4 regions of the Kitasatospora sp. NPDC003701 genome follow, and region 1 is predicted to be linked to each of the others. Evidence: riboswitches for the same ligand, from Rfam matches in the RefSeq annotation. Region 1 holds a riboswitch; each other region holds the start of a gene.
The links. Region 1 has a riboswitch for cobalamin ahead of metE (5-methyltetrahydropteroyltriglutamate--homocysteine S-methyltransferase). Riboswitches for the same ligand answer to the same signal wherever they lie in the genome.
Positions count from the first base shown of each region.

Region 2: another riboswitch for cobalamin. It lies ahead of ACWDRR_RS23935 (cobalamin biosynthesis protein); the one in region 1 lies ahead of metE (5-methyltetrahydropteroyltriglutamate--homocysteine S-methyltransferase).
Region 3: another riboswitch for cobalamin. It lies ahead of ACWDRR_RS04480 (HoxN/HupN/NixA family nickel/cobalt transporter); the one in region 1 lies ahead of metE (5-methyltetrahydropteroyltriglutamate--homocysteine S-methyltransferase).
Region 4: another riboswitch for cobalamin. It lies ahead of ACWDRR_RS32410 (prenyltransferase/squalene oxidase repeat-containing protein); the one in region 1 lies ahead of metE (5-methyltetrahydropteroyltriglutamate--homocysteine S-methyltransferase).

Region 1 covers NZ_JBSFNM010000003.1:42,907-50,164, forward strand. Annotated here, with positions in the region: gene ACWDRR_RS03815 (hypothetical protein) at 1-1,002, shown strand, start outside; gene folP (dihydropteroate synthase) at 1,110-1,970, opposite strand; gene metF (methylenetetrahydrofolate reductase [NAD(P)H]) at 2,084-3,001, shown strand; gene metE (5-methyltetrahydropteroyltriglutamate--homocysteine S-methyltransferase) at 3,052-5,361, opposite strand; cobalamin riboswitch at 5,500-5,726, opposite strand; gene ACWDRR_RS03835 (hypothetical protein) at 5,967-6,314, shown strand; gene ACWDRR_RS03840 (short-chain fatty acyl-CoA regulator family protein) at 6,387-7,258, opposite strand, start outside.
Region 2 covers NZ_JBSFNM010000026.1:50,947-58,204, forward strand. Annotated here, with positions in the region: gene ACWDRR_RS23915 (cobyrinate a,c-diamide synthase) at 1-9, opposite strand, end outside; gene cobO (cob(I)yrinic acid a,c-diamide adenosyltransferase) at 63-668, opposite strand; gene ACWDRR_RS23925 (putative cobaltochelatase) at 674-2,803, opposite strand; gene ACWDRR_RS23930 (cobyric acid synthase) at 2,796-4,313, opposite strand; gene ACWDRR_RS23935 (cobalamin biosynthesis protein) at 4,310-5,281, opposite strand; cobalamin riboswitch at 5,375-5,565, opposite strand; gene ACWDRR_RS23940 (transcriptional regulator) at 5,780-6,493, shown strand; gene ACWDRR_RS23945 (alpha/beta hydrolase family protein) at 6,678-7,258, shown strand, end outside.
Region 3 covers NZ_JBSFNM010000003.1:190,893-198,150, forward strand. Annotated here, with positions in the region: gene rpmG (50S ribosomal protein L33) at 303-467, shown strand; gene ACWDRR_RS04475 (type B 50S ribosomal protein L31) at 531-782, shown strand; gene ACWDRR_RS04480 (HoxN/HupN/NixA family nickel/cobalt transporter) at 874-2,046, opposite strand; cobalamin riboswitch at 2,080-2,272, opposite strand; partial or broken gene ACWDRR_RS04485 (ArsR/SmtB family transcription factor) at 2,354-2,695, shown strand; gene ACWDRR_RS04490 (hypothetical protein) at 2,905-4,593, shown strand; gene ACWDRR_RS04495 (hypothetical protein) at 4,723-6,774, opposite strand; gene ACWDRR_RS04500 (SRPBCC family protein) at 6,881-7,258, opposite strand, start outside.
Region 4 covers NZ_JBSFNM010000048.1:10,927-18,184, forward strand. Annotated here, with positions in the region: gene ACWDRR_RS32385 (hypothetical protein) at 1-858, shown strand, start outside; gene ACWDRR_RS32390 (prenyltransferase) at 948-2,027, opposite strand; gene ACWDRR_RS32395 (class I SAM-dependent methyltransferase) at 2,024-2,860, opposite strand; gene ACWDRR_RS32400 (glycosyltransferase family 4 protein) at 2,977-4,287, opposite strand; gene ACWDRR_RS32405 (TetR family transcriptional regulator) at 4,523-5,155, shown strand; cobalamin riboswitch at 5,357-5,477, shown strand; gene ACWDRR_RS32410 (prenyltransferase/squalene oxidase repeat-containing protein) at 5,566-6,834, shown strand; gene ACWDRR_RS32415 (SCO2322 family protein) at 7,038-7,258, shown strand, end outside.

The DNA of each region.
Region 1 (7,258 bases):
CGCAACCTGATCGCCGACACCGTCGCCTACTGGCAGACCGCCGAACCCGGCTACTACGGCCCGTCCGCCAACTTCAACGGCACCGTCTTCGGTCTGCTCGCCCTCGCGGGCGCCAGGACGCAGACCGGCACCCAGCGCGTCCCCGCGGCACTGGTCGACGCCTCCGTCACGGCGGTGCGCGCCAACCAGCACAACGACGGCGGCTGGAACTACAGCAAGGCGGCCGGCAACCCGACCGCGCTCGCCCAGGGCAGCGACATCGACATGACCGGCGCCGCGATGGCCGCGCTGTGCAGCGGTGGCGTCCCCAGCACCGACACCGCGATCGTCGCCGCCAAGAACTTCCTCAAGGGCAAGCTGATCGCCTCCGGCGCCTTCACCTCCATGTTCGGCGCCAACACCGACTCCAACGGCTGGGCCGTCTCCGGGCTGAACGCCTGCGGGATCAACCCGCAGGGCGCCGACTTCACCAGCGGCTCCGGCAAGACCCCGATCGACTTCCTGATCGCCCAGCAGTTCAAGCCCGGCGGCGGCTTCAAGTACCTGTCCACCGACACCGTGCCCTCCCCCTACGCCTCCGTCGACGGCCTGCGCGCCGTCGCCGGCGCCGGCTTCACCGCCACCCCGCCCGCCCCGACCGCCGCCGGCGAGCCGGCCTGGGCCGCCAGCACCTCCTTCACCCCCGGCACCGCCGCGCGGCTGGCCCTGGTCGTCGACAACGGCGCCGCCCCGCTGAAGGTCTGCGCGGTCACCCTGACCCCGACCGGCGCCACCACCACGCTGGGCGACGTCCTCGACGCCGCCGCCACCGCCACCCCGAGCGGCTGCGTCACCGCCGTCACGCCGTCCACCGGCGGCGGCACGATCACCGCGGTCAACGGCACCGCCAACGGCGGTGGGTCCACCTGGAAGGTCGCCCTGGACGGCGCCACCGCCACCGCGGCCACCCGCGCCACCGTGGTCCACGTCGGCGACACCGTCTCGCTGCGCTACGGCAGCTGACCGCCCGGCAGGACCAGGCGCCGGTGGCGGCCGCGCGTGTCCGGGCCCGGGGCCCGGGGCCGAACGCGCGCGGACCGGCCCGCTCCGCTCCGCCGAGCGGCCTCCGGTCAGCCCGCCGCCGCGCGCAGGGCCGCCTCGACCCGGACGGCGTCGGCGGTGGCCGGGACGTCGTGCACCCGCACGGCCCAGGCCCCCTGGGACGCCGCCAGCGCGGACACGGCGGCTGTGGCGGCGTCCCGGGCGCGGGCGGACCGGGGTTCACCCGTCGCCGGATCCGTCAGCAGCGTCCCGAGGAAGCGCTTGCGGGAGGCCGCGACCAGCACCGGGCGGCCGAGCCCGCTCCACGCACCGAGCCGCGCGAGCAGGGCCCAGTCGTCCTCGCGGCCCTTGGCGAAGCCGAGTCCGGGGTCCACGATCAGCTGGTCGGGGTCGAGCCCGGCCGCGACGACCGCCTCCACCTGGCGCTCGACCTCCTCGATGACCTCGGGCACGACGTCCCCGTACTCCGCGAAGTCCTCCATCGAGGCGGAGTGCCCGCGCCAGTGCATCACCACGAAGGGCACCCCCGTCGCGGCCGCCACCGGCACCATCCGGGCGTCCGCGCGACCGCCGCTGACGTCGTTGATGATCCGCGCACCGCACGCCACGGCGGCCTCCGCGACGGCCGCCCGCATGGTGTCCACGCTGACGGTCACGCCCTCCGCCGCGAGCCCGCGCACCACCGGGAGCACTCTCCTCAGCTCCTCCTCCGGCGGCACCCGGACGGCTCCCGGACGGGTGGACTCGCCGCCGACGTCCACGATGTCGGCGCCCTGCGCCACCAGCCGGAGCCCGTGGGCGACCGCCCGGCCCGGGTCCAGCCACAAGCCGCCGTCGGAGAACGAGTCGGGGGTGACGTTGACGATTCCCATCACCGCGCAGCGACCCCGGTCGGAGAGTCCGGGAAGCTGAAATCTGGGTACATTCATGGGCCCATTGTTGCGCGTTCCGGAGCCGCCGGGAGACGGCCCGCGAACCGGCTCCGCGTATCAGAAAGCGGACACGGCTGACAAAATCCCGTCGGCGGCCCGACAATGGGCCCATGGCTCTCGGAACCCCAAGCACCAGGACCGATCGGGCACTCTCCATTCGCGAACTCCTGGCGACCGGGAAGCGTTCGCACTCCTTCGAATTCATGCCGCCCCGCAGCGCGCAGGCGGAAGCGGGCCTGTGGGACGCGATCCGCAGGCTGGAGGCCCTGTCCCCCACCTTCGTCTCGGTGACGTACGGCGCGGGCGGGTCGACCCGCGGCCGGACGGTCGCCGTCACCGGCCGGATCGCGCAGGAGACCACCCTGACCCCGGTCGCCCATCTGACGGCGGTCGACCACAGCGTCGCGGAGCTGCGGAACATCCTCGGCCACTACGCGGACCAGGGGGTTCGCAATGTCCTGGCACTGCGCGGCGACCCGCCGGGCGACCCGCTCGGCCCGTGGGTGCGCCACCCGGACGGCGTCGGGTACGCGGAGGAGCTCGTCCGGCTCGTCAAGGAGTCGGGCGACTTCTGCGTCGGCGTGGCCGCGTTCCCGGAGATGCACCCCCGCTCGCCGGACCGGGCGAGCGACCTCCGCCGCTTCGTGGCGAAGTGCCGGGCCGGCGCGGACTACGCCATTACCCAGATGTTCTTCGACGTGGACGACTACCTTCGCTTCCGGGACGACGCGGTGAAAGCGGGCTGCGAAATCCCGATCATTCCCGAAATCATGCCGGTGACCACCATCCGGTCGCTCAACCGCATTCCGAGCCTCAGCACCGCGGCCATTCCGAAGGATTTCTCCGAGCGGATGAACGCCGCCCGGGACCGGCCGGCGGACGTCCGCGCCATCGGAATCGACCACGCGACCCGGATGTGCCGGCGGCTGATCTCCGAGGGAACTCCCGGCCTGCATTTCATGACCATGAACTTCTCCACCGTCACGCTGGAGATCCACCAGAACCTCGGGCTGAACGACCAGGCCTGAGCCGGGCCGCCCGCGGGAGACCGCGGGCGGCCCTCACCCCGGCGCGGCGGTCAGCCCCCCAGCTCGGCGCGGACCAGGCGGGCGGCCTCGACGAGGTGCTCCAGCGAGGCGCGGGTCTCCGTCCAACCGCGGGTCTTCAGGCCGCAGTCGGGGTTGACCCAGAGCCGCTCCGCCGGGATCGCGGCCAGCCCGGCGCGGAGCAGGGAGGCCGCCTCCTCGGTGCTCGGCACCCGGGGCGAGTGGATGTCGTAGACACCCGGACCGACCTCGCGCGGGTAGCCGGCCCCGGCCAGCTCGTGGGCGACCTCCATGTGCGAGCGGGCCGCCTCCAGGGAGATCACGTCGGCGTCGAGCTCGTCGATGGCGGTCATGATCGCGCCGAACTCGGCGTAGCACATGTGGGTGTGGATCTGGGTGTCGGCGCGGACACCGGAGGTGGAGAGCCGGAACGACTCGGTGGCCCACGCCAGGTACCCGGGGCGGTCGGCCGCCCGCAGCGGCAGGGTCTCGCGCAGCGCCGGCTCGTCGACCTGGATGACGGACGCGCCGGCCGCCTCCAGGTCGGTCACCTCGTCGCGCAGGGCGAGGGCGACCTGCCGGGCGGTGTCGCCGACCGGCTGGTCGTCCCGGACGAAGGACCAGGCGAGCATGGTGACCGGACCGGTGAGCATGCCCTTGACCGGGCGGTCCGTCAGGTCCGCCGCGTAGCGGTACCAGTCGACGGTCATCGGGTGCGGGCGGGAGATGTCGCCGGCCAGCACCGGCGGGCGGACGTAGCGGGTGCCGTAGGACTGCACCCAGCCGTGCTGGGTGGCCAGGTAGCCGGTCAGCTGCTCGGCGAAGTACTGGACCATGTCGTTGCGCTCGGGCTCGCCGTGGACCAGGACGTCGATGCCGGCCTTCTCCTGGTAGGCGATCACCTCGCGGACCTCGGCCCGCATCCGGTCCTGGTAGGTGCCGTCGTCGATGCGGCCGGCCCGCAGGTCGGCACGGGCCGTGCGCAGCTCGGTGGTCTGCGGGAAGGAGCCGATGGTGGTGGTCGGCAGCAGCGGCAGGTTCAGGCGGGCCCGCTGCGCCTCGGAGCGCTCGGGGTAGGCCTGGGCGCGGCGGGCGTCCTCGGGGGTGGTGGCGGCCACCCGGGCCCGGACGGCCGGGTCGTGGGTCAGCGCGGAGGCGGCCCGGGAGGCCAGGTCGGCCCGGTTGGCGGACAGTTGGGCCGCGATGGTGTCGGTGCCGTGCGCCAGGCCGCGCGCGAGGGTGGCGATCTCGGTGGTCTTCTGCCGGGCGAAGGCGAGCCAGCGGGCGACCTGCGGGTCGAGGTCGCGCTCGGCGTCGGCGTCGAGCGGGACGTGCAGGAGCGAGCAGGACGGCGCGACGTCGACCCGGTCGGCCAGGCCGAGCAGCGTGCCGAGGGTGGCGAGCGACTTCTCCAGGTTGTTGATCCAGATGTTGCGGCCGTCCACCACGCCCGCGACCAGGCGCTTGCCGGGCACGCCGCCGACGGCGGCGAGGTCGTCGAGGTTGGCGGCGCCCGGGCCGGTGAAGTCCAGGCCGATGCCCTCGACCGGGGCCTTGGCCAGCACCGGGAGGGCCTCGCCGAGGCGGTCGAAGTAGCTGGCGACCAGCAGCAGGGGGCGGTCGGTGAGCGCGCCCAGCTCGCGGTAGACGCGGGCGGCGGCGTTCAGCTCGGCCGGGGTGCGGTCCTGGACCAGGGCCGGCTCGTCGAGCTGGACCCATTCGGCGCCCGCGGCGCGCAGGTCGGAGAGGAGCTCGGCGTAGACCGGCAGCAGCCGGTCCAGCAGGGTGATCGGCCGGAAGTCGGCGGCCACGCCGGGGGCGGGCTTGGCGAGCAGCAGGTAGGTCAGCGGGCCGACCAGCACCGGCCGGGCGCGGTGGCCGAGACCGAGGGCCTCCCGTAGTTCGGAGACCGGCTTGGCGGAGTTCGCGGCGAAGACCGTGTCCGGGCCCAACTCGGGCACCAGGTAGTGGTAGTTGGTGTCGAACCACTTGGTCATCTCCAGCGGCGCGACCTCCTGGGTGCCGCGGGCCATGGCGAAGTAGCCGTCCAGCGGGTCGGCCTCGACGGCGGCGCGGTGGCGGGCCGGGATCGCGCCGACCGCGACGGTGGTGTCCAGCACGTGGTCGTAGAGCGAGAAGTCGCCGGTGGGGACTTCGGTGACGCCGGCGTCGGCCAGCCGGCGCCAGTTGTCACGGCGCAGTCCGGCGGCGGTGGCGTGCAGGGCGGCGGCGTCGACCCGACCGGCCCAGTACCCCTCGACGGCCTTCTTCAGCTCCCGGTTGGCACCCTGCCTCGGGTAGCCGTACACGGTGGCCTGCGGGGTGGTGGAACTCGATGACACGGAACTCTCCTTCGCGAGTCGCGCTGCGATCCCGGGAGAGCGCGACGGCGTGGAGGTACGACAGTGGGGGCACGGCACCAGGATGGGCCCGCCCGCTCCGCCGACCCGCCCTCGAGGTCACCGAGATCACCGCGTGCGGGGTGCACGCGGGCAGTGGCAGGTCTTCGGACTCGCGGGCACGTCCACCTGTGGAACCAGGGCGGACACCTACTGGCCGTCGCTTCCCGGGCCCCCGCTGGGGCCCAGTGCATGTGACGGCGGTCGTTCCCACTCACCGCTGCGGGGCAGTCCCGGATTCCCACCGGGTTCCCTCTTGCGACGCCATGGCTGGAGGTCATGGCGAACCGACTGCACCGCCCAGCCTAGGCCCATCGACGGCGTCGCGTCAGCGATTGTCCGGATCGCGGATGGTGGCGTGGACGGACGGTCCGGTCGCGGACCGGATGCCCCGGCCCCGCTCCTCCCCCTCCGCTCACCGCCCCCCGGGGGGTGGCCCGCGCCCGTGAGGGGGAGGACGATGGCCGCACGGGGGGCGCGTGCCGCCCGCAGGCGCGGAGCAGGGGGACGGGGTTCTGATGGGTGTTTCCGGGTGGGTGTCCGGATGGGTGTCCGGGCGGGGTTCCGGGTGGGCGGCGGGCTGCTACGTCGCCCTGGTCGGCGCACTGGCGGCCCTGGGCGGGCTGACCGGGAACGGGCGGTTCCACCTGGCGGCGATCGTGTTGACCCTGCCGCTCGGGCTCGTCGCGCTGGTGGCCGTGTACGTCGTGCGGGGGGCGCTGACGGGCATCGGCGGGCTGTTCACCGCGACGAGGCTGCCCGACGGCGGCGACCCGGCGTGGCTGTCCACCGCGGGGACGGTGCTCGACACCGCGCTGTTCACGGCCGCGGCGGTCGCCACGGTGCTGCTGGCCGAGCGGGTCGCCCGGCGCCGGCGGGCGCCCCGCGCCGCCTGAGCGGCCTTCCGGGCGGCCCCGGCTCCGCCGCCCGGGCCGCCGCTACCCGAACTGCCGCCGCCCGGGCCGCCGTTACCCGGACCGCCGCCGCCCGGCCCCGCCGTCGGTGGCCGGCCCGCCCGACCGCGCGCCGTGGGCGGCGCCGCCGCCCGCAGCCGCGAAGTCGCCCACCCGCGGCGCCGGTTCGACCCGGACGGGGTAGGGGACGAAGGTGCTGGTGTGCTCGTCGACCGCCAGCGGGAGGCCGACCGCGGGTGCGGCCCGCTGCGGGCAGGCGGGGCGCTCGCACACCTTGCAGCCGAGGCCGATCGGGGTCGCCGCCGCCTCGTCCCCGAGGTCGAGCCCGGCGGAGTACACCAGCCGCCCGGCGTGCCGCAGTTCGCAGCCGAGGCCGATGGCGAAGGTCTTGCCCGGCCGCCCCCAGCCGCCCGGTGAGCGGGACACCGCCCGGGCGGTCCAGAGGTAGCGCCGACCGTCGGGCATCGCGGCGACCTGGACGTGCACCCGGCCGGGGGCGGCGAAGGCCTCGTAGACGTTCCAGAGCGGGCAGGTGCCGCCGGTGCGGGAGAAGTGGAAGTCGGTCGCGGACTGGCGCTTGGAGACGTTGCCGGCCCGGTCGACCCGGACGAAGGAGAACGGCACCCCGCGCAGCCGGGGCCGCTGGAGCGTGCTGAGCCGGTGGCAGACGGTCTCGTAGCCGAGCCCGAAGTGGTCGGCGAGGTGCTCGATGTCGTAGCGCGCCGCCTCCGCCTCGGCGTGGAAGACCGGGTAGGGCAGCACCAGGGCGGCGGCGAAGTAGTTGGCCAGCCCGATCCGGGTCAGGGACCACGCCGTCGTGCCCGGCTCGCTGTCCTCGGCGGCGAGTTCGCCGAGCAGCGCGTCGTGTTCCAGGTAGGCCAGCTGGGTCGCCATCCGGAACGCCTGCTGGCCCGGGCGCAGCCGGT
Region 2 (7,258 bases), on a different contig from region 1:
GCTGTTCAAGGCTCTACTGCTTTCGCGGACTGACCGGTCGAGGCGCTACTGCGGGCGCGGTGCTACCACTCGATGCCGCGCTGGCCCTTGCGGCCGGCGTCCATCGGGTGCTTCACCTTGGTCATCTCGGTGACCAGGTCGGCGCAGCCGGTCAGCGCCTCGGTGGCGTACCGGCCGGTGATGACGACGTGCTGGCTGCCCGGGCGGTCCTTCAGCACCGACACCACCTCGTCCACGTCGACCCAGCCCCAGTGCATCGGGTAGGTGAACTCGTCCAGCACGTAGAAGCGGTAGGTCTCGGCGGCGAGGTCGCGCTTGACCTGCTCCCAGCCCTCCTTGGCGGCCGCCTCGCTGTCCATCTCCATCTCGGTGGAGCGCTGGATCCAGGACCAGCCGGAGCCCATCTTGTGCCAGTCGACCGTGCCGCCCTCGCCGGAGGCGCCGAGCACGCGCAGCGCGTTCTCCTCGCCGACCTTCCACTTGGCGGACTTGACGAACTGGAACACCCCGATCGGCCAGCCCTGGTTCCAGGCCCGCAGCGCCATGCCGAAGGCGGCGGTGGACTTGCCCTTGCCGGGGCCGGTGTGGACCGCGGTGATCGGCTGGGTGCGACGCTGACGGGTGGTGAGGCCGTCCTCCGGGACGCTCTCGGGGATTCCCTTGGGCATGTGGATCAGGCCGCCTTTCGCATCGTGGTGGCTCGGTTGGCACGGTTGTCGCGGACGAGCGAGGCCACGCCTTCGGCCCGCAGCTCGTCCAGGGTCACGGCGGTGGCGCCCAGCCGGGCGGCCAGCGTGCGGGCCAGGCCGAGCCGCACCGGGCCGGACTCGCAGTCCAGCACCACGCTCGCCACGCCCTGGGCGGTGAACAGCTCGGCCGCCCGGTGGGACTTCGCGACGGCGTCGCGGGAGCCGGTCGCCCGGCCGTCGGTCACCACGACCAGCAGCGGGCGGCGGTGCGGGTCGCGCATCCGCTCGACCCGCAGCACCTCGTGGGCCCGCAGCAGTCCGGCCGCCAGCGGGGTCCGGCCGCCGGTGGGCAGCCGCTCCAGCCGGGCCGCGCCCACCTCGACCGAGGAGGTCGGGGGCAGCGCCAGCTCGGCCGTCGCACCGCGGAAGGTGATCATGCCGATCTTGTCGCGGCGCTGGTAGGCGTCCATCAGCAGCGAGAGCACGGCGCCCTTGACGGCGGTCATCCGCTGCCGGGCCGCCATCGAGCCGGAGGCGTCCACCACGAACAGCACCAGGTTGGACTCACGGCCCTGGCGGACCTGCTCGCGGAAGTCGTCCTTGTGCAGCAGCAGCGCGCGCGAGGCCCGCCCGCGGGCCACCTGGTGCGGCGCGGCGGCCTGCAGGGTGGCACTCAGGTGCAGCCGGGCGAGCCGCCCCTGCGGGCGGCGGGCGCGGATGGTGTGGCCGCCGTCGGTCTCGGCGGGGGAGCGGCGGCCCTGGGCGCCCTTCCCGGTGCCCTCCACCTTGAACAGCCGGGTGCGGTACGGCTCGCCGGCCGCGACCGGCGCGGACTCCGGCGCACCGCCCCGGCCCTGCTGCGGGATCGGCTCCCCGCCGGCCGGCGCCTCCGGCTCGGGCTCGGCGGCCGCGGAGCCGTCGGGCGCGTCCGCGGGCGCGGGGGCGCCGCCGCCGTTGTCGGGGCCGCCGCCGTCCGGGCCCGGGCCGTCGTCCTGCGGTCCGCCGCCGTCGGGGCCGTCGCCGTCGGGGTCCCGCTCGGGCTGCTCGCCCTCGGCCCGCTGCTCCTCGGCCGGCTGCTCCTCGGGCTCGGTCTCCTCGGGCTGGGCGTGCTCCTCCAGCGTCCGGTCCAGCTGCTCCTCGTCCAGGCCCGGCGCGTCGAAGGGGTTGCGCCGGCGGCGGTGCGGCAGGGCCAGCTGGGCGGCCTTGCGGACGTCCTCCTCCAGCACCTCGGTGCGGCCGGCCCAGGCGGCCAGCGCGACGGCGGTGCGGGCCATCACGATGTCCGCGCGCAGCCCGTCCACCTCGAAGGCGGCGCAGACGGCGGTGATCTGGCGCAGCGCCACGTCCGTCAGCACGACCGCGGGCAGCAGTTCGCGCGCCGTGGTGATCCGCTCGGCCAGCGAGCGCTCGTCCTCGGCGAACCGCGCGGCGAAACCGGCCGGGTCGGCGTCGTAGGCCAGCCGGCGGCGGACCACCTCGGCGCGCTCGGCCGGCTCCCGGGTGGCGGCGATCTCCACGGTCAGGCCGAACCGGTCGAGCAGCTGCGGGCGCAGCTCGCCCTCCTCCGGGTTCATCGTGCCGACCAGCAGGAAGCGCGCCGCGTGCCGGACGGAGACGCCCTCGCGCTCCACGTAGGAGCGGCCCATCGCGGCCGCGTCCAGCAGCAGGTCCACCACGTGGTCCTGGAGCAGGTTGACCTCGTCGATGTAGAGCACGCCGCGGTGCGCCCGGGCCAGCAGGCCCGGCTCGTAGGCCTTGACGCCCTCGGCCAGCGCGCGCTCCAGGTCCAGCGAGCCGACGATCCGGTCCTCGGAGACGCCGACCGGCAGCTCGACCAGCCGGGCCGGCCGGTGGAGCTCGCCGGTGCCCTCGTGCGCGCCGTCCGGGCAGTTCGGGTCCGGCGAGACCGGGTCGCAGGCGAAGCGGCAGCCGTCGACGGCGGCGATGGACGGCAGCAGGCCGGCCAGCGCGCGCACCATGGTCGACTTGGCGGTGCCCTTCTCGCCGCGCACCAGCACGCCGCCGACGGCCGGGGAGACCGCGTTGAGCAGCAGCCCGAGCCGCAGGTCGGCCATCCCGACGATCGCGGTGAAGGGGTAGCGGACGTCACTCATGATTCTCCAAGGGGGCCCCGGGCGGCAGGAACGGCAGCGAACCCGCGGCCGGCACCCCGCCCTCGATCAGCTTCCACAGCGCGTCGGTGTCCGCGTGCTCCTCGATCAGGTCGCCCAGCCGGTCCAGCCGGGCCTCGCGCGCCTCGGCGAACGACGTGTCCGGCGCGGGCACGAAGGCCCGGCCCGACAACTGCGCCACCTCGCGGAGCAGTTCGCGCCGGAAGCCGTCGTTCTCCAGCGCACCGTGCCAGGTCGTGCCCCAGACCGCCCCCACCCGGCAGCCGTCCAGGAACGCCTCTCCGCCCTCCACGGTGACGATCCCGTGGTGGATCTCGTACCCCGCGACCGGCTGCCCGTAGGCCTCGCCGACCGGCCGGGCGAGCACCTTCTCGGCGCCGAACCGGACGTGCGTGGGCAGCAGGGCCAGGCCGTCGACGGCGCCGGCCCGGGACTCGACCTCGTCGTGGATGGCGCGGGCCAGCATCTGGTAGCCGCCGCAGACGCCGAGGACCGGCAGCCCGGCCGCGGCGCGTGCCCGCAGGGCCGGCTCCAGGCCGCGCTCGCGCAGCCAGGCCAGGTCGGCCACGGTGGCCCGGGTGCCGGGCAGGATCACCAGGTCGGCGTCGGCCAGCTCCTCGGGCCGGGTGGCCCAGCGGACCAGCACCCCGGGCTCCTGGGCCAGCGCGTCCACGTCGGTGAAGTTGGAGAGCCGGGGGAAGCGCACCACGGCGACCCGCAGCACGTCGGCGCCGAGCGGCCCGCGGCCCTCGGTGCGGTCCACCACGGTGGTCAGGTCCAGCGAGTCCTCGGCGTCCAGCCAGAGCCCGGACAGCATCGGCAGGGTGCCGAGCACCGGACGGCCGGTCAGCTCGCGCAGCATCCGCAGCCCGGGCGCCAGCAGCCGCGCGTCGCCGCGGAACTTGTTGACGAACCAGCCGGCGACATGCCGCTGGTCCTCCTCCGACAGCAGCGCCAGCGTCCCGTACATCGCCGCGAACACGCCGCCGCGGTCGATGTCGCCGACCACCACGACCGGCAGGGCGGCGGCGGTGGCCAGGCCCATGTTGGCGATGTCCCGGTCGCGCAGGTTGATCTCGGCGGGCGAGCCGGCGCCCTCGCAGACCACCACGTCGTAGCGGCGGCGCAGGTCGGCCAGGCACTCCAGGGCCCGCTCCAGCAGGACGGGCTTGCGCTCGCGGTAGTCCAGCGCGCCGACCTCGGCGACCGCGCGGCCGAGCAGCACCACCTGGCTGCGGCCGTCCGCGCCGGGCTTGAGCAGCACCGGGTTCATCGCCGCCTCGGGCTCCACCCGGGCCGCCTGGGCCTGCATCGCCTGGGCGCGGCCGATCTCGGCGCCGTCGGCGGTGACGAAGGAGTTCAGCGACATGTTCTGCGCCTTGAACGGCGCCACGGCGACGCCCTGACGGGCCAGCCAGCGGCAGATGCCCGCGGTGACCACGCTCTTGCCGGCGTCCGAGGTCGTCCCGGCGACCAGCAGTGCGTTGCTCATGCGCTCCCCCTTCGCTTGCCCGCCTTGAGTGCCTGCACGACGGCGTGCCCGGCGACGGTCGTACCCAGTGCGAGCAGTCCCACCCGGCGGGAGAGCCGGCAGGCGCGCTCGATGTCGTCCACCGTCACCGGCCGCAGCTCGCCGCCCAGCACCGGCCGGTGCTCCACCCGGGAGCCGTACCGCAGGGTGCCGCCGAGGCGTACGCCGACGGCGCCGGCGAAGGCCGACTCGGCCTGGCCCGCGTTGGGGCTGGGGTGGGCGGAGCCGTCCCGCCGCCAGACCCGCCAGGCCGTCCGGGGCTCGGGCGCGGCGGCGACGGTCAGCAGCGCGGTCAGCCGCGCGCCCGGCCAGCCCGCCGCGTCGTCCAGCCGGGCCGAGGCCCAGCCGAACCGGGCGTGGCGCGCCGAGCGGTGGCCGACCATCGCGTCCAGGGTGTTGACGGCGCGGAAGGCCAGCAGGCCGGGCGCCCCGGCGAGGGCGCCCCAGACGAGCGCGTTGACCACGGCGTCGGCGGTGTTCTCGGCGACCGACTCGACCACCGCGCGGGCGATCTGCTGCTCATCGAGCCCGCTCGGGTCGCGTCCGCACAGGTGCGGCAGCCGCCCGCGCGCCGCCGCGAGGTCGTGCGCGGCGAGCGAGCGTCCGATCGTGCGGGCCTCACGGGTGAGCGAGGTGCCGCCGAGCACCGTCCAGGTCGCGGCGGCGGCCAGCGCGGCCCGCCCGAGCGGCCGGCGGCCCAGGGTGCGGTCGGCGGCCACCGCGCCGGCCGCGACGGTGCCCACGCAGAGCGCGGTGAAGGCGGTGCCGACGGCGCGGTGGTCGCGCCAGATCCGGCGCTCCAGGCGGCCGGCCGCGCTGCCGAAGACGGCCACCGGGTGGCCGCGGCGCGGGTCGGCGAAGCGGGCGTCGGCGAGGTACCCGGCGGCGGCGCCCAGCGCGTAGGCGGCGGCGCGGGTCAGCGGGCGCACGACGGACAGCGGAGGTCTCGGAAGGTCGGGGCAGCCTGCATCGCGTGCGTGTCCTCACTCAGGGTCCGCGCCCTGGATCGACGTACCGGGGGCGAGAGTCTCCTGGCTTCCGGGGCGGACGCACTCCCGGGCCTTCCAGCGGCTTCGACGGCCCGCCGCGATGGGCCCCCTCCGGCGCCGCGGCGGGCGAGGAGGGACTCCGAGTGTGCTCCCCGGTGACAGTGGCGGGACCGCGCCGGACTCGCACCGGCTTCCTCTGCATGCCTCCGTTTGGCTGAAGGATCCCATCACGCGGCCGAACCGTGCGTCAACCGAGGTCACGGAGGGGTAGGTCACAGCGCCGCCGGGTTTCCCGGCCCCGTGGCTACCTCCGATCGGCACCCCCCGCAGGGGCATGACAGCCTGTGGGATCGTCCAGTCGCCTGGAGGAGCCTCCAGTCCCGCTTCGTGTGTTCGGCGGCTGGGGGGCGGCCGGACCACCCCCTACCGTCTGGTCCCATGCGACGCAGACAGCCACCCGCCCTGCCTCCGGTGCCCTTCTCGCCCGCGGCGGCCCGCGCGCACCGCGCCGGCCTCGGCCTGACCCCCGAGCAGGTGGCCGAGGGCATGGCCGCGCACGGCGTCCGGCTGCTGCCCGCCCACGTGCTCGGCTGGGAGAGCGGTGAGCTGCGCCCCACCGAGGAGGAGTTCATCGCGCTGGCCCGGGCGCTCTGGTGTCCGCCGGCCCAGCTGATGGGCGTCCGCCCGGCCCGGCTGCGGGACCTCCGGGTCGCCCGGGAGCTCAACCAGGAGGGCGCGGCCCGCCGGATCGGCATCGCCCTGCGGCAGTACCAGCTGGCCGAGGCGACCGGTCAGTGGGACGGCGACCAGGAGCAGACGCACGCGCTGGCCCGGGTGCTCGGCCTGACCCTGCGCGAGCTGGTCGCGGTGACGGGCCGGGCGGACGAGCTGGACCGGCGGCTGCGGCAGGGCGTGGACGGCCGCTGGCAGGCGCACGTCCGGGCGATCGGCCGGATCGTGCCGGTGCACGAGGACGACCTCGCCACCGTGCTGACGGTGCTGCAGAACGAGAACCAGGTCTCCTCGCACTGGGGCGCCGGCAGCTGGGGCTCCCCGGCCCCGGCGGCGGACCCGGTGGCGCCGGGGGCCCGGCCGCTCGGCGAGCGGTTCTGGGAGCTGCTGGGCCGGCTGGAGACGGAGCTCCCGGTCTGACGGGCCGGCGTCCGCGGGACCCTCCCCGCTGCCCTCCCCGCGCCGCCCCCCGCGGTGGTCCCCGCCCCCGCCGTGACCCGGACGGCCGTGACCCGGACGGCCGTGTCCGGTGGCCGGGCGCCGCCGCCGCGAGTGGACTGGTGGGCACAGTGCCCAGTCCGCGACCAACAGAGCGGGGAGCGATATGCGTTGGGGAACCGCAGCCGCCGTGGCGGCCGCCGCCGTCGGTACCGGGGCCGCCGTCCTGCTGATCGGCCGGAGGGCGTCCGAGCGGATGGTCCACCCGGCGGCCGCCCGTGAGCGGGCCGCCGGCCCCGTCGTGGTGCTGGGCCTCGCCGCCGGACGGGTCACCTTCACCCGCGGCGCCGAGAGCGCCCGCGCCGGCCGCTGGGCCGTCGAGTGGGCCGGCGGCGGGCACGCGGTGGTCGACGAGGTCCTGCACGCCGACGAGCGGGGCGTCACCCGGCGGCTGGTCCGCGCCGACCGGGGCACCCTGGTCCCCGGCACCTCGGTCCGCTTCACCCCCCGGGTGTACCTCGGCGACCCGACCGGTGCGCTCGGCCTGCCGTTCACCGAGACCGCCGTCGAGGGCGAACTGGGCGCGCTGCCCGCCTGGCGGCTCGACGGCAAGCGCGGCGCCTGGGTGATCCTGGTGCACGGCCCCGGCGCGGACCGGCAGCAGACCCTCCCGGTGATCCCCGTCCTGCACCGGCTCGGCCTGCCCGTCCTCGCCGTCACCTACCGCGGCGACCAGGGCGCGCCGGC
Region 3 (7,258 bases), 150 kb from region 1:
GGCGGGGCCCGGGCGGTGACGCGCCCGGCGCCGCTCGGATGCGACCGGTGCCGGGCGGGTGCGCCGGGCGGACGGGCAGATGTGCCGGGCGGACGGTCGGAGCCGGCGGCGCAGCGCGAGCCCCGGCGCGTGCGCGGTCGCGCGCGACTTACGGCCCGCGGCCGGTGGCCCGCGGCCACCCGGGAATGGGCGGGGGCGGGGCCGCGTTACACCTCACGAAAACGACTTCCATTTCGGTGTGCGGCTTTCGGCCGGGCACCCGGCCGGCTCCCGCCGAGCCGCCCCTTCCAGGAGGAGGACTCATGGCCCGCAGCGAACTGCGCCCCGTCGTCAAGCTCAGGTCCACGGCCGCCACGGGCTTCACCTACGTGACCCGCAAGAACCGCCGCAACGACCCGGACCGGCTGGTGCTGCGCAAGTACGACCCGGCCGCGCGCCGGCACGTCGACTTCCGCGAGGAGCGCTGACCCCGCCGCCGCACCGAGCCCCGCCCCGTCCCTCTCCCCCTCGACCCGAGAGGAGCCCCGCTGATGAAGCCCGGCATCCACCCCGTCTACCGCCCGGTCGTCTTCCGCGACAAGGTCGGCGGCCTGACGTTCCTGACCCGCTCGACCCTGGTCCCCGGCCGGACGACCGAGTGGCAGGACGGCACCACCCACCCGGTGGTCGACGTCGAGATCTCCTCGGCCAGCCACCCCTTCTACACCGGCCAGTCCCGCGTCATGGACACCGCCGGCCGCGTCGAGCGCTTCCACCGGCGCTACGGCACGCAGCACAGCTGAGCCCGCCGGACACGGGGAGCGGCGCCCACCCGATCGGATCGGGTGGGCGCCGCTCCGTGAGCGCGACCGGGCGCGGCCGGGCGCGGCCCGGCTACTTCGCGATCTCGGCGGAGTCCTCGGTCCCGGCCGCCCCCTGGGCGGGCACCCCGCCGGCGGCCTTCACCGACTGCGGGCTCCAACGCCGCTCGACGCCGGCCAGCCGCCAGTAGGCGATCGCCGCCGCCCAGACCACCACGAACAGGCCGACGATCACGTAGCCGACGTTGTCCAGCGAGAGGTCGGCGATCCAGCCGCTCACCGGGTCGGTGAGGTCCAGCTTCTCGTGCAGCACGCCGACCAGCTCGATGGTGCCGATGATGAACGCCACCGCGATCGACAGCCCGGTGATCGTCAGGTTGTAGTACACCTTGCGCACCGGGTTGGAGAACGCCCACTGGTAGGCGAAGTTCATGAACGTCCCGTCCAGCGTGTCGAACAGGCTCATCCCCGCCGCGAACAGCAGCGGCAGGCAGACGATCGCGTACCAGGGCAGCCCGGAGGCCGCGCCGGAGCCGGCCATCACCATCAGCGTGACCTCGGTCGCGGTGTCGAAGCCGAGGCCGAGCACCATGCCCACCGGGAACATCTGGCCGGGCCGGGTGATCGAGCGCGTCGCCCGGTTGAGCACCCGGGCGAGCAGACCGCGCGCGTTGAGGTGCTCCTCCAGCTCCGCCTCGTCGAACCGCCCCGCCCGCATCGACCGGAAGACCTTCAGGATGCCGAACAGGGCGGCCAGGTTGAGCGCGCCGATCAGGTAGAGGAAGGCGCCGGAGGCCGAGGTGCCGACCACGCCCAGCCACTGGTGGGTGGGGGAGTCGTCGTCCATCAGCGTGTTGGCCAGCTGCGCGCCGCCCGCCACCAGGGCGGCCATGAGGACCACCATCGACGAGTGCCCGAGGGCGAACCAGAAGCCCACCGAGACGGGCCGCTTGCCGTCCGCCATCAGCTTGCGGGTGGTGTTGTCGATGACCGCGATGTGGTCGGCGTCGAAGGCGTGCCGCATGCCGAGGGTGTACGCGGTGATGCCCAGGCCCACCCCGAAGACCTGCGTACCGACCGCGTAGCCCTCGGGTGCGACCAGGAAGACGAGCGTCCCGAACGCCACCACGTGCATGGCCAGGATCACCCCCATCAGCCCGGCCGTGCGGATGGTGTCCTCGCGCTTCCAGCGGAAGGTGGGCAAGGCGGAGGGCGCCGCGGGGGCGGCGGTTTCGGGCAGGGTCATTCGGGGATCACGCTCCAGCACCTCGTGGAAAGTCGTTCGTGAGATGCCGTGGCCGGTCTCCTGGCTTACGGGGCTTCCGCACCCGCCTTCCCGGGCGCGCGGGGCACCCAGTGGCGTCGTGGGCACGGACGACTCCCCCGATCACAGTGGCGAGGGCCGCTCCGGACTCCGGGCTCCTGAGAGCCCGTCACCGGTCTTCCCGAGCACCACGGCGGGCAACACCGTAGGTGCCCCCGCCGCACCCTTGCAAGGCTGCGCACCTGCGCAGGTGTCCGGAATCACAGGCCCGGGCTGCGAGAATGTCCGCATGCATCTCGTACCGGCCGACCGCGCGGGCCACCGCACCATCGACGGACACCGGGTCTGCGAGGCCATCGCCGCGATCGGCGACCCCGGGCACGTCCGGTCCTGGGCCGAGCGGTTCTCACTGCTCGCCGACCCCGGCCGGCTCGCCCTGCTGCTCGCCCTGCACCGGGCCGGCCCGCTCGCCGTCACCGACCTGGCGGTCGCCACCGGCATGCGCGACCCGGCCGTCTCCCAGGCGCTGCGACTGCTGCGCACGGCGGGTGTGGTCACCGGCGACAAGGACGGACGGGTGGTGCGCTACCGGCTGCTGGACGAGGCGATGCGCCCCCTGCTCGATGCGTGCGCCGCCGCCGAGCACCACGAGCCGGCCGAGGCGCCCGAACACCGCGAGCGCGGACACCGCGAGCCCACCGCGGCGGCCGACCCGCACGAGCCCGGACACCACGAGCCGGGACATCACGACCCCGGGCGCCACCGGCCCACCGCCGCGGCCGGCTGACCCGCCGTCCGGTCAACCGCCCCGGTCCGGGCCCGGGTGAGTACGATCTTCGTGTGCTGATCCGCCGCAGGCCCCGGGCCCGGACCTGGCCCGACGACGACCGCTGGAACACCCGGCCGGTCGAGGCACGCGTCCTGGCGGTCGTCCGCACCCTCACCTCCGCCACCCGCGTGCTCGACGTGCTCAGCCTGCTCCGCGACCGCGACGGCATCCGCTTCTACCTCACCGTCAACCCCGGCTCGGCCTTCACCGCCGGGCTCGACGCCTTCCTGCACGGCCTGCCCGGATTCACCGTCCTGGACTGGCCGGAGGCCACCCGCCACCGCTTCGACCTCGCCGTCGCCTGCGCCGTCCACTCCTCGATGGGCCGGCTGGACGCCCCGCTGATCGTCCTGCCGCACGGCGCCGGCTACAACCGCCTGGTGCGCCAGTCCACCGGGGACACCGTCACCGCCGCCGGCCTCTCCCGGCGTGAACTGACCTACCGCGGGCAGGTGTTCGTCGACGTCCTCGGCCTCTCCCACGAGGAGCAGCTGGACCGGCTGCGGATCTCCTGCCCCGAGGCGCTGCCGCACGCGCGGGTGGTCGGCGACCCGTGCTTCGACCGGATGCTGGGCAGCCTCGCCGCCCGGGACGCCTACCGCGCCGCCCTCGGCGCGGTGGACGGCCGCCGGCTCGTGGTGGTCAACTCCACCTGGAGCGAGCACTCGCTGTTCGGCCGCCACCCCCGGCTGCCGCTGCGCCTGGTCGGCCAACTCCCCGCCGACGAGTACGCGGTGGCCGTCGTCCTGCACCCCAACATCTGGGCCCGGCACGACCCGCAGGCGCTGCTCGCCGCCGCCGAACGCTCCGGGCTCCGGCTCGTCCCGCCGCACCAGGGCTGGCAGGCCGCCCTGGTCGCCGCCGACTGCCTGATCGGCGACCACGGCTCGGTCTCCTTCTACGGCGCCGCCCTGGAACGCCACACCCTGCTGGTCGCCACCGGCGCCGACGAACTCGACCCGCACTCCCCCGGCTACGCCTTCGGCCAGAGCGCCCCGCCGCTCGATCCCGACGGCGACCTGCTCGCCCAGCTCGAACAGGCCGTGGCGCAGCACGATCCGGCGGCGCTGCGCCCGGTCACCGACCGCTCGCTCGGCCGGCGCGGCCGGTCGGCCCGGCTGCTGCGCCCGCTGCTCTACTCCTACCTGCCCCGCCTGGACGAACCGGCCGACGAACCCCGCCTGCCGCCCTACCCCGAACCGCGACCGCTGCCGGGGAGCACCCGCGGCCCGTCGGCGTACGACGTGACGGGGACGGTCTCGGGCACCGAGGTCTGCCTGCGGCGCTACCCCGTCGGGCCGGACCACGGGCCCGCCCGCGGGATCTACGCCGTCCGCGCCGACGAAGGGCGGCTCGAACTGCGCGACGTCGCCGAGGTGCTGGCCCGTACCGAGGTCCGGGCCGAACTGCCCGCCGAACGCTGGCTGGCCGACGCCTTCCGCTCCCCGGGGCTCGGCCTGGCGGTGGCCGCCCTCGGCACGAGCCGCCACCTGCTGCGCCTGCCCGCGGGCCTGCTGCTGGAGGCACACGCCGAGCGGCCGTGGGGGGCGCCGAAGCCGCTGCTCGACCCGCTGCTGCTCGGCGCGGCCGTGGCCCTCTGGCTCCAGCAGGGCGGCGACCCGCAGGCGCTGCCGCGGATCGGGCTCACCATCCGCACGGGCGGGCGCCGCGTCCCGGTCACCTTCACCACCCGGCCGTAGCCGCCCGCACCGCGCGCGCCACCCGGCCGTCGCACCCAGGGCGCCTTTGCAAAGCCCCGCCGGGTCCGACGCGACTTTGCAAACACGCCCTACGCCCCGCCGGGTCCGACCCGACTTTGCAAACACGCCCTACGCCCCGCCGGCACCCGGCGGCCCGCCGAGGACGCCCGCCCGCTCGCGCAGCTCCCGCAGCCGGGCCCGGGCGCCGGCGGCCAGCTCCACGTCGCCGAGCTCGTCCGCCAGTTCGGCGAGCAGCTCGCGGGCCTGGGCCTCCTTGACGAGCTCGCCGCGCCCGGCGGCCCGGTCCGCGGCCGAGGAGACCAGCCGCGCGGCTTCGTCCGGCCGCCCCAGCGCCCGGTGCGCCCGGCCCCGGACCAGCGGCAGCTTCACCAGCATCGAGCGGTCCCCCGTCTCCTCGGCCAGGGCGGTCGCCTCGTCCAGGACGGCCAGGGCCGCCGCCGCTCGGCCGGCCGCGATCAGCGCCTGGCCGAGCTGGTAGCTCTGCACCACCACGCCGTGCGCGTCCCCCGCATTGGCCTCCCGGGCCCGGGTGAACAGCTCCACCGCCCGCTCCGGCCGGCCGTCGGCCAGGCAGAGCAGCCCCTCCGTCTCGACCAGCACACCGGCGAGGCGCGGGTCGTCCACCAGCGGCAGCAGCTCGCCCGCGGCGGCCAACTGCTCGGCCGCCGCCGGGTACCGGCCCAGCTCGTAGTGGGCCCGGGCGAGCTGGTTGCGCATCCGGATCCCGGCGTCCGGGCGGTTGTCCCACTGCGCCGCCTCGACGCCCAGGAGGTGGGAGGCGATCCAGTCGCCGTAGTGCTTGCGGCCGTGGTACAGCGGCCAGAGCGACTCGCAGAGCCGCCAGACCTCGCCGTGCCAGCCCTGCTCGGCGGCCGCCGTCAGGACCGCCAGCAGATCGGCCCGCTCGACCTGCAGCCAGGCCATCGCCCCGGCCGGGTCGGCGAAGCCGGGCAGGGACGGCTCCGGGGGCTCCTGCAGCCTCAGCCGGTCGCCGAGGATCGCCCGGTCGGCCACCGCGGCCCGGCCCCGGTAGTACGCCACGATCCGCCGCAGCAGCTCCTGGCGCTCCGGATCGGCCTGCGCATGCCGCCGGGCGTGCAGCCGGACCAGGTCGTGGGTGCGGTAGCGCTCCCCCGGCTCGGGGGTCTCGTCCGCCACCGGGCGCAGCAGGTGGGCCCGCACGAGGTCGCCCAGCGCCTCGCCGGCCTGCTCGACGCCGGCCGCCTCGGCCAGCTCCGGGGTGAGGTGCCAGCCGGGGTGCAGCCCCAGCAGGTGGTAGAGCCGGCGGGTGTGCGCCGGGAAGTGCGCGTACACGGCCTCGAACGGTTCGACCACGGAACCCTCCCGGTGCTCGATCGCCGCCAGCCGGCCGCCCTCGTCGGTCAGCTCGGCCAGCACCCGCTCCACCGGCAGCCCGCCGCGGGTGATCAGCTCGGACCCGACCGCCTGGAGTGCCAGCGGCAGCCCGCCGCAGAGCCGGACCAGGTCGTGGAGCTGGTCCTCGGTGCCCCGCCCGGGGCCGAGCCAGCTGCGGACCAGGGCCGAGCCGGCCGCCGGGAGCAGCGGTTCGACGTCGAGCAGGGTCGCGCCCACCAGGGCGAGGCCCGGCAGCCGTGCCCGGCCGGTGACCACGACCAGCCCGGCCGTCGGGAGCAGCGCCCGGACCTCCGAGGCGTGTTCGACGTTGTCGAGGAAGACCAGCAGTCCGCCCGCCGAGGTGACCGTGCGGAACAGCGCCGCCCGCTCGGGCAGCCGCTCGGGCACGAAGTCCCGGTGGACGCCGAGCGCCCGCAGGAAGCCGCCCAGGACCTCGCCGAGATCGACGCCGCCCTGGTGGCGGACGGTGGTGAGATCCGCGTACAGCTGACCGCTCGGGAAGACCGGGGCGTGCTGCTCGGCCCAGCGCGCGACGACCTCGGTCTTGCCGACGCCGCCGAGCCCGGTCAGCGCGACGACGGACGGGCGCAGCGGATCGGCCGCCTCCAGCGCGGCGGTCAGCGCGGCGAGTTCCGCGCCGCGGTTGACGAACGCACCGCTGGAGGGCCGGATCTGGCGGGGCACCCCCGCGGGCGGCGCCGGCGCCTGGACGAAGGTGTGCGCCTGCACCACGCTTCCGTACACCGTGCCCGACACGATGTTGGCCGCCTCGTAGCCGTCCATCCGCCCGCTCCCTCCGTGCCGGACCAAGAGCCTTCGACGCATGGGGGCGGCTTCACCCACCCCGCGTGTCGAAGGCTCCAAGCCTACGGCGGATCCTGAACCCGCATCATCCCTCCCGCACCAGCCGGGCGAACCGGTGCAGCGAACGCCGGGCCAGCGGGTCCGTGGCGGGGCGCAGCACGCCGCCGACCACGCCGCCGGCCGGCACGCGGAAGGCGCCGAGGAAGGCGAAGCGCGTGCCGTCCGGCTCGGCCCGGGCCGCCATGCCGCCGAGCAGGAACCGGCTGCGCATCAGACACCAGCCGGGCTCCAGCTCGACGTCGAAGCGGGCCCGCAGCCTGCTCCGGCCGATCACCAGGGCCTGCCGGCGACCGCCCTCCCGGGGTGCGGCGAGCCGGACCTCGCGGATGTCCGGCAGCCAGCGCGGCAGCCCGTCCTCCAGGTCGGCCGCGGCGGCCCAGACCCGGTCGAACGGCGCGTCCAG
Region 4 (7,258 bases), on a different contig from region 1:
TTCCTGCCGTACTGGACCGTGGACTGCAGTGGCAGGTACTGCGGCGACACGTCGCAGAACGCCTGGGACAGCGTCCTGTTCCCCGTGCTGCCCTCGGTCTTCCTGCTCGGCATCCTCGCCGCCGTGCTGATCCTGGTGCAGCGCTTCCAGGGCGCCGCCGCCGCCACCCGCCAGGTGCTCGGCCTGCGGCTGGACCAGTGGGGCATCGCGTTCGCCGTGGCCGCGCTCTGGACCTCGATCTGGGCCCTGGGCGGTGGCCCGAAGGGCCTGGACCACGGCTTCGGCGCCTGGCTGGCCGTCATCTCCCTGCTGGTGCTCGCCGGTGCGGCCGCGGCCGGCCCGCTGGTGCCCGCGCTGAAGGCCCCGCTGGTCACCGACAAGCCGGCCGTCCCGCAGGGCTACCCCGGCGGCTACCCGGCCCCGCAGCCCGGCCAGCCCGGCCAGTACGGCTACCCGGCCCCCGGCCAGGACCCGCAGCAGGTGCAGTCCCCCGCGTTCGGCGGCCAGCCCGGCGGCTACGGCTACCCGGCCCCGCAGGCCGGCCAGCCGCAGGACGCCGCCCAGGCCGCGGCCCAGCAGGCCGCTCAGCACGCCGCCACCCAGCAGGCCGCCCACCAGGCGCCGGCTCCCGCCCAGGCCCAGCCGGCCCCGGCGCCCGACTTCGCGCCGTTCTGGTTCGCCGTCCCGGCGCCGCGTCAGCTGGCCCCGAAGGACAACCCGGCCGGCGCTCCGGTCGGCGACCTCGTCCCGGGCACCTGGTACCTGGCGGTCGAGCAGCGCGGCGCCGCGCTGGTCGCCCAGCTCCAGGACGGCACCCAGGGCGTGCTGAACGACACCACCGGTATCCAGCGCGGCTGACACACCGGCAGGCGACACCGAAGGGGCGGGACCGGATCACTCCGGTCCCGCCCCTTCGTCGTCGGTCCGCCCGGCCGCCCGGGCCGGACTCAGCAGCAGTCCTGGACCACCAGGCCGGTGGGCAGCTGGTCGCCGCCGAAGACCGTCACCGTGGCCGGATCGCCGCCGAGCGCGGCGACGGCCAGCAGCAGCGCCCCCGCCGTCCAGGTGGTGCGCTCCTCGGGCCAGATGGCGTCGTCCTCGAAGACGTAGCCGGTCCAGTACGAGCCGTCGCCGTGCCGCAGGTGCTTCTGGATCCAGCGCAGGATCTCGACCGCGCGGTCGGACTCGCCGACCGCCCAGAGCGCCATGGCCAGTTCGGCGCTCTCGCCGCCGGTCACCCAGGGGCGGTCGCTGACGCAGCGCACCCCGAGGCCGGGGACGACGAAGCGGTCCCAGTCCCGCTCGATCCGCTCCAGCGCGGCCGGGCCGCGCAGCGCGGTGCCGAGCACGGGGTAGTACCAGTCCATCGAGTAGCGGTCCTTGTCCAGGAACCGCTCGGGGTGGTGCGCGATGGCGTGCCGCAGCCGGCCGGCCGCCAGCTCCCAGTCGGGCTGCGGCTCCTCCAGGTAGTCGGCGACGGCCAGGCCGCAGCGGAGCGCGTGCAGGATGCTGGAGGAGCCGGTCAGCAGCGCCTCGTCGGGCGCCTCGCCGTGCTCGTCGACCCGCCAGGAGATCGGGCCGCCGGGCAGCCGCAGGCCGACGATGAAGTCGAGGGCGCGCCGCACGACCGGCCAGATCCACTCCAGGAAGGCGTCGTCCCCGGTGCTGAGGTGGTGGTGCCAGACGCCGACGGCCACGTAGGCGCAGAAGTTGGTCTCCTTGGCCGGGTTCGAGACCTCGCCGTCGGTGCCGCCCTGCCCGTACGCGTAAGCGGCGTACCAGGAGCCGTCGGGGTTCTGACGGGCCGCCAGCCAGCGGTAGGCGGCCTCGGCGGCGGCGTGCTCGCCGGCCGTGTCCAGGGCCATCGCGGCCTCGGTGTGGTCCCACGGGTCCAGGTGATGACCGGTGAACCACGGTATCGCGCCGTCGCTCTGCTGCTCGGCGAGGATGCTGCGGACGGTGCTGGCGGCCTGCTCGGCGTCGAGCACCCCGTCCAGCAGCAGCACCTCGGGGACGGCGGCGGTCACTCTCCGGCCCGCCCGGCGTCGGCCTGCCCGGCGTCGGTCCGCCCGGACCCGCTCCGGCCGCCCTCGACGCGGTCCGACGGGGCCCCGACGCGGTCCGGCGCGACCTCGACGCGGTTCGGCTTGGAGGCGTAGGCGACGAAGCTCTTGCCGATCACCGGGTTGAGGGCCTTCTCCGCGGCCTTGGTGAGCCTGCTGATCACCGGGGTGCCGACGATGTCCCAGACCAGCAGCTGGTGGTAGGCCTTGACCGGCAGCGCCTTGTCGTTGTCCACCCCGACCGCGCACTTGATCCACCAGTAGGGCGAGTGCAGCGCGTGCGCGTGGTGGGTGCCGTACGGCTCCAGGCCGGCGTCCTTGAGCTTGTCGAGCAGCTCGTCGCCCCGGTAGATCCGGATGTGGCCGCCCTCGACCTCGTGGTACTCGTCGGAGAGTGCCCAGCAGATCTTCTCGGGCAGCCAGCGCGGCACGGTGACGGCCAGCAGCCCGCCGGGCTTGAGCACCCGGAACATCTCGTTGAGCACGCCCTTGTCGTCCGGGATGTGCTCCATCACCTCAGAGATGATGATCTTGTCGAAGTACTCGTCCTCGAACGGCAGGGCCAGCGCGTTGCCCTCCATCGCGACCGCCGACGCGCCCTCGGGTGCCTCGCCGGCCTCCGCCATGGCGGCGAACCACTTCTTGACCTCGGCGATCTCCTCGGCGCTCTGGTCGAGGGCGGTCACCCGGGCCCCGCGCCGGTAGCACTCGAACGCGTGCCGCCCCCCGCCGCAGCCCAGGTCGAGCACCCGGTCGCCGGGGGCGAGCGGGAAGCGCGAGAAATCAACGGTCAGCACTGCGGGCTCCCATTCCTCTGGTACCAAACGTTTGTGACGCCGAGCCGGCCCGGCCGGGTCCGACGAAGCGTCGGACCCACCGGGGCGGATCCGACGAGAACGGGTCCGGCGACCCGTCAGGCCACGTACCGCCAGCCCGGACCGGACCGGGCCCGGCGCCCGACGCCGGTGGCGATCGCCGCCCGGTAGCTGTCGGCGGTCAGGGCGGCGGCCCGCTCCCAGGTGAACCGCGCGAGCACCCGCTCGCGCCCGGCCTCACCGAGCGTGGCGCGCAGCCGCGGGTCGTCCAGCAGCCGGCCGAGCGCCGCGGCCAGCGCACCCGCGTCGCCCGGCGGCACCGCGAGACAGGTCTCGCCGTCCGGCCCGGCCACCTCGGGGATCGCCCCGCCGGTGGTGGCCACCAGCGGGGTGCCGGTGGCCATCGCCTCGGCGGCGGGCAGCGAGAAGCCCTCGTACAGCGACGGCACGCAGGCCACCTCGGCCGAGCGGTACAGGTCGACCAGCTCGTCGTCGGTCAGGCCGTGGCGGAACTCGATGAACTGCTCCAGACCGAAGCGGCGCACGGCCTCGGCGACCGGACCGTGCTCCTTCTGCGGCTTGCCGACCACGACCAGGTGCGCGTCCCGCTCGGTGCGGACCTTGGCCAGCGCCTCGACCAGGTGCACCAGGCCCTTGAGCGGGACGTCGGCGCTGGAGGTGGTGACGATCCGGCCGGGCACCCGGGCCACGCGGTCGGACGGCGACCAGAGCCGGGTGTCGGCACCGATCGGCACCACCGAGATCGCGCCCGGCGCGGTGCCCAGGTGCTCGGCGATCTCGCGCTTCGAGGTGCCGGAGACGGTGATGATGCGGTCCAGCCGGGCGGCCACCCGGCGCTGCATCCGGGTGAAGGCGTACCAGCGGCGCAGCGAGAGGCGGCGGGGCAGGCTCGGGGCGGCGTCCAGTTCCAGCTGCCGGTCCACGGTGATCGGGTGGTGGATCGTGGTGACCAGCGGGAACCCGTGCCGCGCGAGGCCGAGGAGGCCGTACCCGAGGGTCTGGTTGTCGTGCACCACGTCGTAGCGGCCCTTGTGCAGGGCGAGGTACTGACGGGCGCGGAGCGAGAACGTCAGGGGCTCGGGGAAGCCGCCGGTGCGCATGGTGACGAACTCCAGCACGTCCACCGGGCCCCGGTACTCGGCCAGTCCCGGCGTGCGGAACGGGTCGTCGGCGCGGTAGAGGTCCAGGCTGGGCAGCTCGACCAGGCGGACCGAGCCGGGGCCCTCGACCTCGTCCAGCACCGGGTACGGCTGGGAGCCGATCACGTCCACGTGGTGGCCCAGGCGGGCCAGCTCGCGGGAGAGGTGCCGTACGTAGACGCCCTGGCCGCCGCAGAACGGGTCGCCGCGGTACGACAACAGGGCAATCCGCAGCGGCTGCGCGGTCATCGTCGGCTCCCGTCCTTGCTGAAGTCTGTGCTGCCGGTCGCTAAAGTAGATCAGGTTTCAGTGTGGTGTGGAGTTCGCCAGTGACCATGTGAACAATGAGAGACCTCGAAGATACCGGCCCGTAGCGACTCCTCAGGTGCCAGGGCTGGTGATTCACGCCACGCCGGGAACACCTGCCGGAGCAGCAGCCGGACCAGCCGGAGCACCCCGTCACTCTCGCGCCCCGGGAGCACCCTTGCCACCGCCCGCCCCGCCCGTACCCACCGCCGCCGCCGGCCCCGCCGGGCAGCCCGCCGACCCGCCGCTGACCGCCCGCCAGGCCGAACGGCGGCGGCGGATCCTGCGGGCCGCCACCGGGCTGGCCGCCCGCGGCGGGTACGAGGCGGTGCAGATGCGGGAGGTCGCGGAGGGCGCGCAGGTGGCGCTCGGCACCCTGTACCGGTACTTCCCCTCCAAGGTCCATCTGCTGGTCGCGGTCATGCTGGAGCAGTTGCAGGGCCTCCAGGAGCAGGTCCGGCGGCACCCGCCGGCCGAGCGGGACGCGGCGTCGAGGGTCGCCGAGACGCTCACCCGGGCGTTCCACGCGCTCCAGCGCGAGCCGCTGCTGGCCGAGGCGATGGTCCGTGCGCTCTCGTTCGCGGACCGCTCGGTGAGCGCCGAGGTGGACCGGGTGAGCTCGGCCACCGGGCAGCTGATCCTGGACGCGCTCGGCCAGTCCGGGCCGCCGACCGAGAGCCAGCGCGCCGCCGTCCGGGTGATCGAGCACACCTGGCACTCGGCCCTGGTCTCCTGGCTCTCCGGACGCGCCTCGATCGCCGAGGTCCGCGCCGACCTGCACACCGCCGCGCGGCTGCTCACCCTGCCCTGAGCGCCCTGCCGCGGGCGGGCCGGGGCGAAGTGGAACCTGTTCTCGACGGCTCGGGGTCCGGGCGGCTCGGGGTCCGGGCGGCTCGGGGGCGACCGGACCGCCCGGGCGCGGCGACCGCGGCTCGGCGGCTCGGCGGCCGGAGGGCTCGGCGGCCGGAGTCACGGAGGCCGCAGTCGCGGCGGCTAAAGTCGACGGGCAGGACAACTCCATCCCGCTTCTCCTCCGGGGAAAGCCGGTGCGAATCCGGCACTGACCCGCAACCGTGAGCCCGGCGCTGGACGGCCGGGGCAGTCGGAATGCCCGGGAGAGGCGAGCGGCCAGACCGGGCACACCCGTACCCGGCACCGTCGAGGTCTACGGAACGGCCCACCCGGGCCACCACACCGCTCATCGAAAGGCTCATCTCCACCATGCTCACCGCCGCCCGCCTGGGCGCCGCCGCCCTGTCCGCCGCCCTGCTGGCCGGCGCCGCCGCCGCACCGGCCCTCGCCGACAGCCCCTCGACCGGCGCCACCGCGCCCGTCCCCGAGGGCCTCTACGGCAAGGGCGACCCGACGTACGACGGCGTGTGGCGCCAGTCCCTCGCCCTCACCGCGCTGACGGGTGCCAAGGTGACCCCGGCCGACTCCGCCGTCTCCTGGCTGACCGGCCAGCAGTGCGCCGACGGCGGCTGGCCCTCGTACCGCGCGGACACCTCGGCCGCGTGCGACGCCAAGAACGAGGACAGCAACGCGACCGCCGTCGCCGTCCAGGCCCTGGTCGCGCTCGGCGGCCACCAGGACGCCGTCGACAAGGGCGTCCAGTGGCTCAAGGCCAACCAGAACGCGGACGGCAGCTGGGCCTACACCCCCGGCACCCCCGGTGACGCCAACTCCACGGGCCTGGCCGTGAACGCCCTGCTCGCCGCCAAGCTGGACCCGGCGGGCGTCGCCAAGTCGGGCCGCAGCGCCTTCGACGGGCTCGCGCTCTTCCAGCTCGGCTGCGCCGCCCCCGCCGACCAGCGCGGGGCCTTCGCCTACCAGCCCGACCCGACCGGCGCGCTCGCCCCGAACGCCCTGGCCAGCGGCCAGGCCTCGCTCGCCGCGGCGGGCGGGAAGCTGCCGGTCACCAACACCAACCGGACGGATGCCGCGCCCAAGGCGCTGCCCTGCGCGGACGGCGCCACCGAGCCGCTCGTGCCGCGCGCCGACTCCGCCGAGGCGGCCGGTGCCTACCTCACCGCCCAGCTCGCGGCCGGCGGCCAGCACCTGACCCTGAGCCTGCCCGGCGCCACCCCCACCCCCGACTACACCGCCACCGCCTGGGCGGCGCTCGGCCTGATCCAGGGCGGCCACCCGCAGCAGGCCGCCGGCGCGGTGGACTGGCTGGCCAAGGAGGGCGGCACCTGGACGAAGAGCGGCACCGACGCCTCCGCCACCGCCACCCTGCTGCTGGTCGCCCAGGCCGCCCAGCGCGACCCCGCCGCGTTCGGCGGCGACCTGGTCGCGCAGCTGACCGCGCTCGGCCCGGCGCCCAAGGCGACCGCCCCGGCTTCGGCTTCGGCCTCCGCCTCCTCGGCGCCTGCGAAGAAGAAGGACGACGGCCTCGGCCAGTGGTGGCCGATCGGCATCGGTCTGCTGATCGGCGTCGGCGGCGGCCTGGTGCTGAGCCTGCAGCGCAAGCGGGGCCTGAAGCGGTGACCGGCCCCGGCACCCCCCGGGCAGCCGTGCCCGGGCGGCCGGCCGACCCCGGGGGTCGGGCGGAGGACGCCGCCGGTCGTTCCGGTGTGGCCGATCGTTCCGGTGTGGCTGGTGGTTCCGGTGCCGCCGGTCGGCCCCCTGCGGCCGGTCGACTGTGCGTGGCCGGGCGGCTCTGCGCCGACCCGCAGCGGCGCCGGCGGGCAATGGCCGCGGCTGCCCGGTTCGTCGCCGGACTGATCGCCGGGGTGCTGATCCTGCTGGTGCTGGGAGCGGCGCCCGCACAGGCCGCCGGGTACCGGTACTGGTCGTTCTGGAAGTGGTCCGACGGCGCCTGGGCCTACCAGCAGCAGGGGCCCGCCGTGTTCGTGCCGCAGGACGGCAGCGTGGACGGCTGGCGCTTCGCCGTCAGCCCAGACGGCGGCCG